Regions from separate parts of the uncultured Chitinibacter sp. genome, predicted to be linked through region 1. Evidence: predicted binding sites of a transcription regulator. Region 1 holds the regulator's gene; each other region holds the start of a gene.
The links. The regulator sigma-54, encoded in region 1, starts transcription at its own class of promoters, with help from an activator protein. The targets are predictions, from matches to a motif close to CTGGCACGCTTCATGCTT.
Positions count from the first base shown of each region.

Region 2: the regulator sigma-54 is predicted to act here: its motif matches at 1,791-1,808, upstream of QV747_RS03395 (TauD/TfdA family dioxygenase).
Region 3: the regulator sigma-54 is predicted to act here: its motif matches at 1,986-2,003, upstream of QV747_RS09825 (pilin).
Region 4: the regulator sigma-54 is predicted to act here: its motif matches at 1,555-1,572, upstream of flgB (flagellar basal body rod protein FlgB).

Region 1 is NZ_CAMFLP010000001.1:143,720-146,806, forward strand. Features, by position in the region: gene lptA (lipopolysaccharide transport periplasmic protein LptA) at 1-372, shown strand, start outside; gene lptB (LPS export ABC transporter ATP-binding protein) at 369-1,091, shown strand; gene QV747_RS00675 (RNA polymerase factor sigma-54) at 1,110-2,501, shown strand; gene hpf (ribosome hibernation-promoting factor, HPF/YfiA family) at 2,531-2,857, shown strand; gene QV747_RS00685 (PTS sugar transporter subunit IIA) at 2,963-3,087, shown strand, end outside.
Region 2 is NZ_CAMFLP010000001.1:739,270-742,356, forward strand. Features, by position in the region: gene QV747_RS03390 (TauD/TfdA family dioxygenase) at 1-739, opposite strand, end outside; gene QV747_RS03395 (TauD/TfdA family dioxygenase) at 790-1,740, opposite strand; gene QV747_RS03400 (ABC transporter ATP-binding protein) at 1,917-3,087, opposite strand, start outside.
Region 3 is NZ_CAMFLP010000007.1:57,800-60,886, forward strand. Features, by position in the region: gene QV747_RS09820 (PglL family O-oligosaccharyltransferase) at 1-1,416, opposite strand, end outside; gene QV747_RS09825 (pilin) at 1,479-1,928, opposite strand; gene QV747_RS09830 (type II secretion system protein) at 2,118-2,786, shown strand; gene QV747_RS09835 (hypothetical protein) at 2,823-3,087, opposite strand, start outside.
Region 4 is NZ_CAMFLP010000017.1:34,589-37,675, reverse strand. Features, by position in the region: gene QV747_RS15210 (flagellar hook assembly protein FlgD) at 1-666, opposite strand, end outside; gene flgC (flagellar basal body rod protein FlgC) at 682-1,095, opposite strand; gene flgB (flagellar basal body rod protein FlgB) at 1,119-1,523, opposite strand; gene speD (adenosylmethionine decarboxylase) at 1,797-2,183, opposite strand; gene QV747_RS15190 (hypothetical protein) at 2,180-2,347, opposite strand; gene QV747_RS15185 (DUF4178 domain-containing protein) at 2,344-3,087, opposite strand, start outside.

The DNA of each region.
Region 1 (3,087 bases):
AATGTGGTGGTGACGCAGGGCACGATGGTAATGCGGGCCGATAAACTGACCACCCGACAAGATGAACAAGGCCATCAGTTTGCTCAAGGTGAAGGCCGCCCGGTGCGTTTCAAGCAGCGGCTGGATTCGGGCGAGCCACTGGATGCTGAAGCACTCCGCTTTGATTACGACGGCGCAAAGGGCTTTCTGGTGTTGATGGACAAGGCCTGGGTTAAGCGTAATCAGGATTTGGTGGTGGGCGATAAAATCACCTACGACATGAATACCGAGTTTTACCAAGCGCAAAGTAAGGCGGGTGGTCGGGTGAATATCACGCTGAACCCGAAGAAAAAAGACGCCAGCCAGCCAGCCAAGAAAGAAGTTAGCCAATGAGTACGCTGAAAGCCCAGCATCTACAAAAGTCCTACAAAAAACGCACGGTGGTGCGTGATGTGTCGCTCGAAGTCAGCAGCGGTGAAGTGGTGGGTCTCTTGGGCCCCAATGGTGCCGGTAAAACCACCAGCTTTTACATGATTGTGGGCCTCGTGCGTATGGATGAGGGCCGGATTGAACTCGATGGCATTGATGTTAGTCAGCAGCCCATTCACCAGCGGGCGCGTTTGGGCTTGGGTTATTTGCCGCAAGAGGCGTCGATTTTCCGCAAAATGACCGTGGCGGAAAACATTCAGGCGGTGCTGGAGCTGCATTACAAAGATAAAACCGAGATTGCCGAGCGACTCGATGCCTTGCTGCATGACCTGCATGTGGGGCATTTGCGCAACAGCAATGCCATGAGTTTGTCAGGCGGTGAGCGCCGCCGGGTGGAGATCGCCCGCGCGCTGGCTTCCAACCCACAGTTTGTGTTGCTGGATGAACCTTTTGCCGGGGTAGACCCAATTGCGGTGATTGATATTCAACGCATTATTGGCTTTTTGAAAGAGCGGGGCATCGGGGTGCTGATTACCGATCACAATGTACGAGAAACCCTCGGGATTTGTGACCGCGCCTATATCATCTCGGAAGGGGCCGTGATGGCGGCTGGTAAACCGGCCGAGATTGTGAATAATGAAGATGTTCGCCGCGTGTATTTGGGCGAGCATTTCCGTATGTAGCATCACTGGCCGCAGTTTATGAAGCAAAGTCTGCAGCTGCGCATGGCGCAGCAGCTCAACCTCACGCCGCAACTTCAGCAGTCGATCAAACTGCTGCAACTCTCTACGCTGGATTTCCAACAGGAAATCGAGCAGTACCTCGCTGACAATCCGCTGCTCGAACGCGAAGACCATGGCCTGGATAGTGCCGATGCCAGCGAAGCCCAAGATACCAGCACAACCGAGCGTGATGATTTTGAAGATGATGGGCTGCGCTGGGATGAGGTGCGTGGTAGCCAATCGTTTGATGATGACGACGAGCATGACCCCACGCTGCGGGTTGCGATTGAGCTTAGCCTGCGTGATCACCTGTTGGCGCAAGCTCGCTTACTGGCTTTGCCTGCCCGTGATTTTGCTTTGCTCACTATGCTCATTGAAGCGCTGGACGACGATGGCTTATTGCCGGTGTCGCTAGAAGAAGTATTTGAGCAGCTACCGGCGGAATTCGTCGCGGAGCTTGAGCTGGAAATGGCTGAGCTGCAGATCGCGCATCAGCATTTATTGCAGCTGGAGCCATTGGGCGTCGGCGCGCGCTCGCTGGGCGAGTGTTTATTGCTCCAGCTCAAACAATTGCCGCCTAGCCCTACGGTAGAGTTAGCTAAACGGGTGTTGCTAGAAGGCTTGGAATTACTTGCGGTACGGGATTTCACCCGTTTAAAGAAACTTTTGCAGTGCAATGAAGTCCAGTTAAAAGAAGCGCAGCAGATTATTCGTAGTTTGAACCCGCGTCCGGCGGCCAACTGGGGCGGCGAAACGGCGCGCTATGTTGTGCCGGATGTGTTGGTGCAAAAGGTGCGCGGCCGCTGGTCGGTACGGCTGAATCAGGCAGCGCAACCCAAGCTGAAAGTTAATGAGATGTATGCGCGGGTGTTGCAGGGGCAAGCTGGCGAGAGCTTGGCGGGCCAGCTGCAGGAAGCGCGCTGGTTGATTAAAAGTATTGAGCAGCGTGGCAATACCATTTTGCGAGTGGCGCAAGCGATTGTGGCGCGGCAGCAAGCGTTCTTTGAATATGGCGAAGTGGCGATGAAACCCTTGGTGCTACGGGACATCGCCGAAGAGCTGGATTTGCATGAATCCACCATCTCGCGGGTGACAACGCAAAAATTTATGCTGACACCCCGCGGGGTTTTGGAGTACAAATATTTCTTCGGTAGTCATGTTGAAAATGACAGCGGTGGGGAAAACTCGGCGACCGCGATCAAAGCTTTGATCAAACAGCTAGTCCAGCAGGAAAATGCACAGAAACCGTTATCCGATAATGCTATAACGGAAGAACTCGCAAAGCAGGGTGTGGCAGTTGCGCGGCGCACCGTTGCTAAATATCGGGAGGCGTTAGGTATCGCGCCTGCCAGTCAGCGCAAAAGCCTGTAATGGGCGCATAAAAACGAAGGAGCAATAATATGAACCTCAATATCAGCGGTCATCATCTTGAAGTTACTCCAGCTATCCGCGATTACGTGAGCAGTAAAATCGAACGCGTGATTCGTCATTTTGACAACGTGATCGATGCAACGGTCATTCTGGCGGTTGATAAACTGCAGCACAAAGCCGAGGTTACCGTGCATGTCAGTGGTAAAGACATCCACATCGAATCGATTGAGGAAGACCTGTATGCCGCGATTGATGTCCTGATGGACAAATTGGATCGCCAGCTGGTCAAACACAAAGAAAAGCTCTCTTCGCATCGCAATGAGGCGCTGAAACATCAGGCGGTGGCCGAAGAATAATTACGTTGCGTAGGCAATACAACGGGAACGCCGCGAGTCGTTCCCGTTTTTGTTTGCCCGCAAGGCAAGTACAATAGCCCGACCATAAGGAAATACACCAACACCATGAGCCTCATTACCAAAATCCTGCCAACCACCAATGTGTTTCTCGATCTGGATGTGGGAAGCAAGAAGCGGGTGTTCGAGCACGTGGGGATCGTGTTTGAAAATAGCCATGGCATCGCGCGTAG
Region 2 (3,087 bases), 600 kb from region 1:
CCTCGGTGCGGTGCATGGTCGCGCGATTATCGCAAATCACTAAGTCATCATCCCGCCACTGCCAGCGCACTTGATACTCGGGCAATAAGACACTGGCCTGCAGCTCATTAAGCAGACTGGCGGCAGTGGTGCTCTCCAGCCCATGCAGGCACGTGAGGAATTCACCCAGCAATAAATGATAAGCCCCCGTTTCGGGGTGCTGGTGCACCAGCGGGTGCAGCGCGCTATGTATGCGGCGAGCTTGGGCAAACTCGCGGCGGTGAATCCCGGCCAATTGCTGCACCAGATACTGCCATTTGAGTGGCAAGCTTAAATACCCCCCTGCCGTATTAACCCAAACACCATCGCCACCAAGATCTGGAACAGATACCCCCTGCACAATCGATACGGCAGGCAGAGTTGCAGCAAAAGGTACATCAGGATGCCAATCCGGAGATTGATGCAGGCCCTGCCGGCTGTCTAACTCGTAGCCAACACCCTCGCGGCTGTTCTGACTGAATAAGGGGTGGCGATAAGGAGCGCCAGCCAGGCCCAACCCGAGCTGCAGCAAACTAATGGGGCTAAGTGCTTGGGCGCGAAAAAACAAAACTTGATGACGCAACAAAGCCCCACGCAGCCAGGTCATTTGGTACTGATCGAGCCGACTTAGGTCTAGGCCGCTGATCTGGGCGCCGATCTGCGGACTTAGAAGTTGCAATTGCACACCCGCGGGCGGTTCAAGCGGATAGGTCTGGTACATAAAAATTACCCCACACTCTGCAGTGTGGGGCCCTGTTACCCCGCGCGCGATTACGCCGCAGTTTGGTTAGCGGCAGACTCGTCATTCACCGCCTGGCCTTTGCTGACCTTCGAGCGGGTATGGCTGCGGCGGCCATCGACGGCAAATGGCGCTTCACCATCGACCGTCACCCGGCGCACCACGCGATGGGCATCGCCATAATCATCAATCGCGTAATGCTGCGTAGCGCGATTATCCCAAATGGCCACGTCACCTTCCTGCCAGCGCCAGCGTACGGTATTTTCCAGTCGGGTTACATGGTTTTGCAGCACTTCAAAAATCCGGCGGCCTTCGCCGGCAGGGATACCGACAAAATTCTTAAAGAAATGCCCCAGGAGCAAATGCTTTTCGCCGGTTTCGGGATGAACATGCACCACGGGATGTTCGGTTTCATACACGGTAGAAGTGAACACTTCTTGATATTGCTTGAGCGCCTCGGCGGTGGCTTTGGGTTTGTAGGCGGCATAGTCGTATTCATTGGTATGCACTGCCCATAGGTTTTCGGCCAACTGCTGCAGCTCAGGGCTTAAATCCTGATAGGCCGTATGCGTATTTGCCCAAACGGTATCGCCGCCCGCGGCCGGAATGGTTACCCCACGCAGGATCGACGCTTTCGGGTAGGCATCTACAAAAGTAACATCGGTATGCCAAGAATTGGCCCGGCCGCCACGCTTGGAATCAAGCTCCAAAATTAGTTTGGTGCCAGTCTTGGTATGTGCCGTTGGGTGCTGTACCCCAGCCTGACCAAATAGGCTCACCAGGCCTTCTTGCTGCTCATCATCCAGATGCTGTTGGCCACGGAAGAAAATCACCTTGTATTTCAGCCAGGCGGCACGAATAAAGTTTTGTACTTCTGCCGGCAGGTCTGCGCTGAGTTGAATACCTCGGATTTCTGCGCCGATGCGGCCTGCAATCGGATGCACGCTGAGGCCCTGAGGAGGATTAGCCAGAATATCGCTCATGTTTGATCTCCAGATTGAATAAGGCTGCAAAATTGCAGTCACTCATTCTGTAGCAAACAGCGTGCCAATATTTCCATCAGAAATATCAATGGATTTATTAGAACAAATAAAGCTTTAGCGCCGCCACCCTGTTGCTTTCCCAACAGTCACGCAACAGGATGTGGTAATTGCAGGCATTAATCGTGCGCCAAGGCCAGCTCACCAATTGGGGCTTGCTCGGGCAAAAGGCCGCCGGACTGATGCGCCCAGAGCTGAGCATAGACCCCGCCTTGGGCCAGCAACTCAGCATGGGCGCCATCTTCAACAATCTCACCCTGCGCAAAGACCAAGATGCGATCAAGATGGGCAATGGTTGAGAGCCGATGCGCTACCACCAGCACCGTTTTATTCGCCATCAGATTATCCAGGCTGTGTTGAATCCACCGCTCGGTTTGTGAATCTAGCGCCGAGGTCGCTTCATCCAAAATCAGCACGGGTGCGTTTTGCAGCATGGCGCGGGCAATCGCAATGCGCTGGCGCTGCCCCCCCGAAAGAGATACACCCCGCTCGCCCACCATCGTGTCATAGCCCTGTGGCAAGCGAGCAATAAACTCATGCGCATGCGCCTGACGGGCGGCCTCGATAACTTCCGCGTCGCTCGCCTCCGGGCGCGCATAGCGGATGTTTTCCTTCAAAGAGCGGTGAAATAAACTAGGCTCTTGCGGAATCATGCTGATTTGCTGGTGCAGCGTGGCCAATTGCATCTGGGTAATGGGTACGCCATCCAGCAAAATATCGCCCCGCTGTACGTCATACCAGCGCAACAGCAAGCTAATCAAGGTGGATTTACCTGAGCCAGAATAGCCAACTACCCCCACCCGCTGCCCCGGCGCAATCGTCAGGTTCAGCCCTTGGAATACCGGCCGACCAGGCTGGTAGGCAAATTCCACTTGGCGAAATTCAATTTGCCCATCGCGGATCGGATGCGGGCGCGCATCGTGCTGATCAGTAATTTCATGCGGCCGCACGATGGTATGCACCCCATGCTCGATATTGCCTAAATACTCAAATACCTCGAGAAAGCGTCGCGATAGATTGCGTGCCTCACCGATAATCAGCAAAGACATACTGGTACTCATCACAAATACCGCCACCCCAATCTGCCCTTGCGCCCACAGATACAGGGCAAATGCCAGCATGCCGATTTTTAGCAACATCGCCGAGCCAAATTGATACCAGCGTACCCGTTCGGTGTACCAATTGCTGCGGTTTGCGTGAATGAGTTCTTCATCCAGATGCCGTTGTAAATAATCGCGCTCAAAAGCTTCCTGCGCAAACAGGCGCACATTGGCCAGATTACTCACCGAA
Region 3 (3,087 bases), on a different contig from region 1:
ATTAGTTCTAAGTTTAACGGCATCTAAAAGTTTGCCTTCAGTCTCCGCTTCAGATTTGGTTGGCCACGCTGCAGAGACTAAATCGCTATAAATTTTCAAGGAAAAAATCGATACGATTGCAAAAATGATTGGAATCAGTGCAAAAAAAACCTGTAAAGTTGAATGGCTAAGAACTAACTTCATCGACTTCTGATCTTGCAACCCACAAAAAGTCACAAAGACTAAAAAAAAGTAGAAGTACCACAAAGGAAACTCCACCATGCTATGAAGAAGGATAATACCTAAACTTGCAAACACTGCCACAGAAGCATTTTTTTTACTGTCCAACACAAAGCTCTTGCCAATGTTAAAAATAATCATAAAGCCCAACAATCCTGCAAAGACCCCCAACTCTGCGAGCAATTGCAAGATCACATTATGGCTATGCGTAAACAGCGGAGGGTTATCGCCAGAAAAAACAAATGGGTGGAGGCTTGACTGCTCAAAACTCCAATGTGCATAACCTCCAACGCCAAGCCCTAACAGTGGATTCTCTAAAAATGCTGCAATTGCTTTTTGCCATTCAATCCAACGAACACCAAATGTAGCTTCACTTGCCACACGATCTATCATACTGGCAGAGCCAATAGGCAAAAATGGAGCCATCACCTGCGCAATAGAAAATGCCAAAACCACGAATAACATATATTTCTGAAAAGATCTAGACCCTTCGAATTTTCTAAATTTCAAATACAACAGCAACCCCACAAGAAAAACCAAATACAAAACAATTGCGCGAGAGGGCACAAGAGCTAAATTAGCAGTCAAAACAAATACGCCAAAACCAAATATTTTATTACTGATCTTTCCATTTGCAGCCAGAAGAGCAAACGACAAGCCGCCAAGAAACAAATAATCAGCAAGATTATTCCTCTGAAGTAAAAAGCCAGAAGCTTCACGAGTACCACTAAAGCGAGGAACAAGGGCTGACATTGTTGAAGCCCATTGATTATAAATCTCTATCCCACCAAAAACCTGCAACAACGACACCGGCAATTGAGCGATAGATCCAATGCAGAACCCAAACGCAAGCAGAGAAAGAATATCAATATCACCTCTCAAATTAAAAACAACTATCACCAATAGAGTTGACAGAAAGATAATTGAAAATTGAAAAAATGGTGATCCAATATAAACTGGTCGGTTAGCAACAATTGAAAGCAATGTAATTACTAATAAACCCAACAACAAAACACCAACAACAGGGATCTTGAGCTCGTCTTTCTTACACAACACAAACCCAGACAAAACTACAATCGCCGCAAGAAAAAATGCTAACGTTTCAGAGGCCCAACTCGCGGCAGGAGAATAAGGCCACGTAAATACAAATGGTACGAATGCAATTAAAAATACACTAGCTTTGAATATCCGCAGCATAAAATTTACCATAAACAAAAAACGCCCCAATTGGGGCGTTGTATTTTTGAATGAGCTTCAAATTATCGGCATGCAGCTGGACGATATTTTGCGGCCAATGTACCACCTGTACAAGTCCACTGAATTGCATCAGAAGGTACAGTGCCAGCACTTAGAGCAGCACCACTTGCAGTTGGAACCAAAATAACAGTATTAGCACCTGCGCCAGCTACTTTGGTGGTATAGGTAACGGTGATCTGTCCAGTGGCTTGAGCAATAGCAACGCTTGTTACATTTGCAGTTGCACTAGGAGCAACATAGCCAGAATCCAGTGAAGCGCCATTGGCAGCATTTTCTGTCACTGCAGTTTTTGCTGCAGCAGCCAAACTCAAACCTTCAGTGACACGGGCGCGAACTGTGTAGTCTTGGTAAGCAGGAATCGCTACCGCAGCCAAAATACCGATAATCGCTACAACGATCATCAACTCGATCAGGGTGAAACCTTGTTGGGCACGTTTCATAGTGTTTTGCATTCTTAAAACTCCTGTTTAAAGTGAGGGTGAGAGCTAGTTGCTCGCTCGAACCTGACAAAGCATTTTTCGTGCCAAGCACAACTCACACTTAGATTCCCATACTCACGACCTGTGACAACATTCACAATTGCTAGTCTATCGGCAATAGGTCAAGACACCTCAACACTCAGTCAAACGGAGTGCGCAACCTTGAAACAACTACCGCGGGGCTTCAGCCTCGTTGAAATGGCCGTAGTATTGGTTATTGTCGGCCTACTTATGGCGGGGCTACTTGGGCCATTAGGGGCGCAGTTGGAAGCGCGCAAGTTGGCGCAAACGAAAACTGTACTGGAGACCAGCAAAGAGGCGCTGCTGGGCTTTGCGGTGCAGAATAAGCGGCTACCCTGCCCGGCTAATCCGAGCACTAGCGGCACGGGCGAGGGCTTGGAAGACTTGAATACTGGTACTGGCAGCTGCAATCGCCTCGTTGGTGCGCTGCCGTGGGTGACGCTGGGGGTCAGTAAAGTGGATGGCTGGGATCGTCGAGTGACGTATCGCGTCAGTAATAGCTTTTCGCGCAGTAGCAGCCTGCCGAATTTGAGCAGTAGCGGCGATATCACGGTTCGCGCGAGCAGCGGCGGCACCATCGTGGCGAATAATTTGCCGGTGGCGCTCGTTTCACATGGCAAGGATGGTTTGGGTGGCTATGCCAATGACGGCTCGGGCTTGGCCGCCGCGACGGGCGATCAGCTAGAAAACAGCAATGGCGATACCACGTTTATCAGCCGCAATGCCGATGAGAGTTACGACGATGTCACAGCCTGGTTGCCAACGACTTTAGTACTAGGGCGCATGGTGAGTGCTGGGGTATTGCCATAAAAGCATTATCATCAATAGATCTGATACGTATACCCACTAGGGTATGGTAAATAGCCGATCATTGCTGCTCGCAGTTGGCCACACGTAGACATCATCCGCCGCGCCCCCCCAGCCATCCTGATTGGCTGCATCTTCCAGATAATCACTCAAATTTGTACTCACCACGCTGCTGGTCGTTTGCGTAGCAGCAATGCGGGCGATATTGGCTTGTGGCGTGCCGGGCAAGATAAATAGCACGCTGGGATGGCTATCGGCTTGACCACTGCGCTGCACCGTCAGCGCACCGCAACTGGCCGTGCCA
Region 4 (3,087 bases), on a different contig from region 1:
GATCTGCACGATGGTGCCGAATCCTGTTTTATTACCGTTGGTGAGATAGACACTCACGCCATCGCTACCAAACTCGACTGACTTGGCGATTTGCCAGGTTGTTGGCAGTAAAGCAATATCCTTGCCATCTTTCACGGCCGAGGCGGTAATCGTGTAATTACCGGCCGCGGCCATGCTGCCATCCGGTTTTTTACCATCCCAATTCACCTGCACCAGACCGGATGTCGTGGTATTGACCGGCAATTTGGTCACTTCCACGCCTTTTTCGTCGCGAATCGTCACAAAGCCGTTACTCGCCCCATCTGGCACGGTAACGCGCAGATCTGCAGCTGTTGTGCCATCAAAGCGGAAACCGTTGCCGGGCGAGAGGATTTCTTTGCCGATCAGATTTGCCGCCTGCATCACCTGCGTGCCGGCATACATGCCGGCCATTTGTGACATGGTTTGGTTGAGTTTTTCGATCCCGCTCACCGTATTGATCTGGGCGATCTGGCTGGTGGTTTGCGCGTTATCCATTGGATTCATCGGATCTTGAGTTTGCAGCTGCTTGACCAGCAATTTCATAAAGCGATCTTGCTGCTCTTCCATTTCCGTTTTGGTCGTGGTTTTGCGCGTATTGAGCGAGCTGTAATCAAACGAAGAACCAGAAACCGGGGTGGTAGCCATGATTTAACTCCTCAATTACACCTGACCCAGCGACAGCGTACGCATCAGCAGGGTTTTGGCGGTATTCATCACATCAATATTGGTTTGATAAGAACGCGAGGCCGAGATCATATTGGTCATCTCATCCACCACATTCACATTCGGCATGGCCACATAGCCATTGGCATCGGCAAACGGGCTTTTCGGGTCAAACACCATTTTGGGCGGCGATTGATCTTCGATCACCCCCGCCACCTGCACTCCCACCGATTGCTTATTACTCGCCGTTAAAGGCTGAGCCTGAAACACCACCTGCTTGGCGCGATAGGGTTGGCCGTTGGAGCTGGTAATCGATTCCGCATTGGCCAGATTACTGGCCACGGCATTCAGGCGCGCCGATTGCGCCCGCATCCCCGAAGCCGCCACATCAAATACTCGAAACATCGACATGCTGTTGTGCGCCCTTTACTTGATTACTGGCCGGTCAGTGCCGTTTTCATCGATTCAATGCGCCGCTGCAGGAAGGTGACAGAGGCCTGATAGCGGATCGCATTGTCGGTAAATTCTTTCATCTCTGTATCCATATCGACGGTATTGCCATCGATCGAGGGTTGCCGCTCGTTGCGGTACTGCAACCCTGGGGTAAAGAGATCGATGGTTTGGCTGGGCTGCAGATGCCGGGCATTGCTGGTGGCCAGCTGCGCCGGGGCCTGCTGCTGGCGCGCCGCCTCGTAGGCCGCTTTAAAGTCAAAATCGCGCGCCTTGTAGTTGGGCGTATCTGCATTGGCAATATTGGAGGCCAGCACTTCCTGGCGGTACGAGCGCAGCTTGAGCGCGGTTTCCTGATTGCGAAAATGATTGTCGATTTTTGACAGCATGCCGAGGAGCTCCATAAGAACAGCCTAATGCAAGCACAAAATATGCCAACGCTAAACGCATTCAGCTTCCCGCGCTGAGCGCCTGATTTAATGGCACTTTTGCGCGCCACGGGGCCGATCTGCTGGCACAATGGGCAAATCTGCTCGGCGGTAGCGGCAAGGCTTGCCGCCACGGCTGGCAGCGATGCGGCAAGCACAATAAAAAAGGGATACCCAAATAGGTATCCCTTTAAAATCAATATTGGCATTAGCTTCTAGCGCTATACCCCTAAACTAGCAACCGCGCATAATCACCTGCTCGCGTACCGTACTGGCCTGCAGCTGCACTTGCAACACCGCCAGCGCGGCCGCGGCATTGGCGGCGCCGCACATGAATAAATCCACCGCCGCATAGCCATGCTCGGGCCAGGTGTGGATGCTGATGTGCGATTCCATCAGTAGCAGCATGCCAGTCACCCCTTGCGCAGGGCCGAAATGATGAAAATGCTGCTGCAACACCTGTGCGTGCCCGGCGCGGGCGGCGGCCAGCATGGCGGCGGCGATCAGGTCTGGATCGGCCAGGCAGCTGGCCGGGCAGCCGCTCAAGTCGGCGATTAAATGCCGGCCCACGGCCAGATTGGGCGGGGCCAAGCTGGCCAGCGCCTGCGCATCACGCTTCATTTATGCCCCCCACCCGAGCTCCAGCCACCTGAGGACGAGCCACTGCTCCAGCCGCGGCTACCCCCGGATGAAGACGACGACGATTCGCTACAAGACGAGAGATTAAACAAGGTGCAGATGGTGATGATGGCAATACAGTAGAGCTTATACAAACCGGCTTTCATTCATCATCCCCATTGCCTTGATTCAGCGGCCAATGCAGCGCATAGGCGGCAATCCCCGTCCAGAACAGCTGCTCGATCAGCTCATCGGCAAACAGCGCCAGCGGCAGATTGATGGCCAGCAAAATCAGCGTATAGCGCCAAGCCAGGCTACGGCTCACCTCGCCATCGTCGCCCGCTGGGCGCAGGCTTTTAATGTCTTGTTTGCCAAACCACTGCGCGATTTGCTGATTACTCACCACCTTGGCTTGCGACCACACGACTTCTTCGGCGTTGACTTCTTTACTGAGCGTGAATTCGCCCTGCCGGTATTCCTGCAAATGCACCCGATCGCCGACACTCACCCGCCAGTTAAACGCCCCGGCGGCATACAGCACTTTGGCGCCATAGGCGGGAAAACGCTGTGGATAGCGCTGGCCATCGAGCACCACATGCTGCGCGCTCCAGCTCTCCGGCAGACGATTGAGCACCGTCACCCAGCTCCAACCATCTTGCGCCTCCACCAGCCAGCGAAAGCCTTGCTGCCAGTTGTACAGCAGGTATTCGGTCCAGTGGCTATCCGCATCGTCGGTTTCGGCCATTTCGATCAGGCCGATGACAGTCCATTTCACGCCTTCGATCATCGCGCCATCGCCACAATCCAGCGTGGCGTGGTAGCGCTCGGCCTCGGTGTGCTTGGTCAGCACCAGCGCCCGATCGCCCGAACAATCCACTTCCGAGCCGCACGCCGCGCAGACCAATTG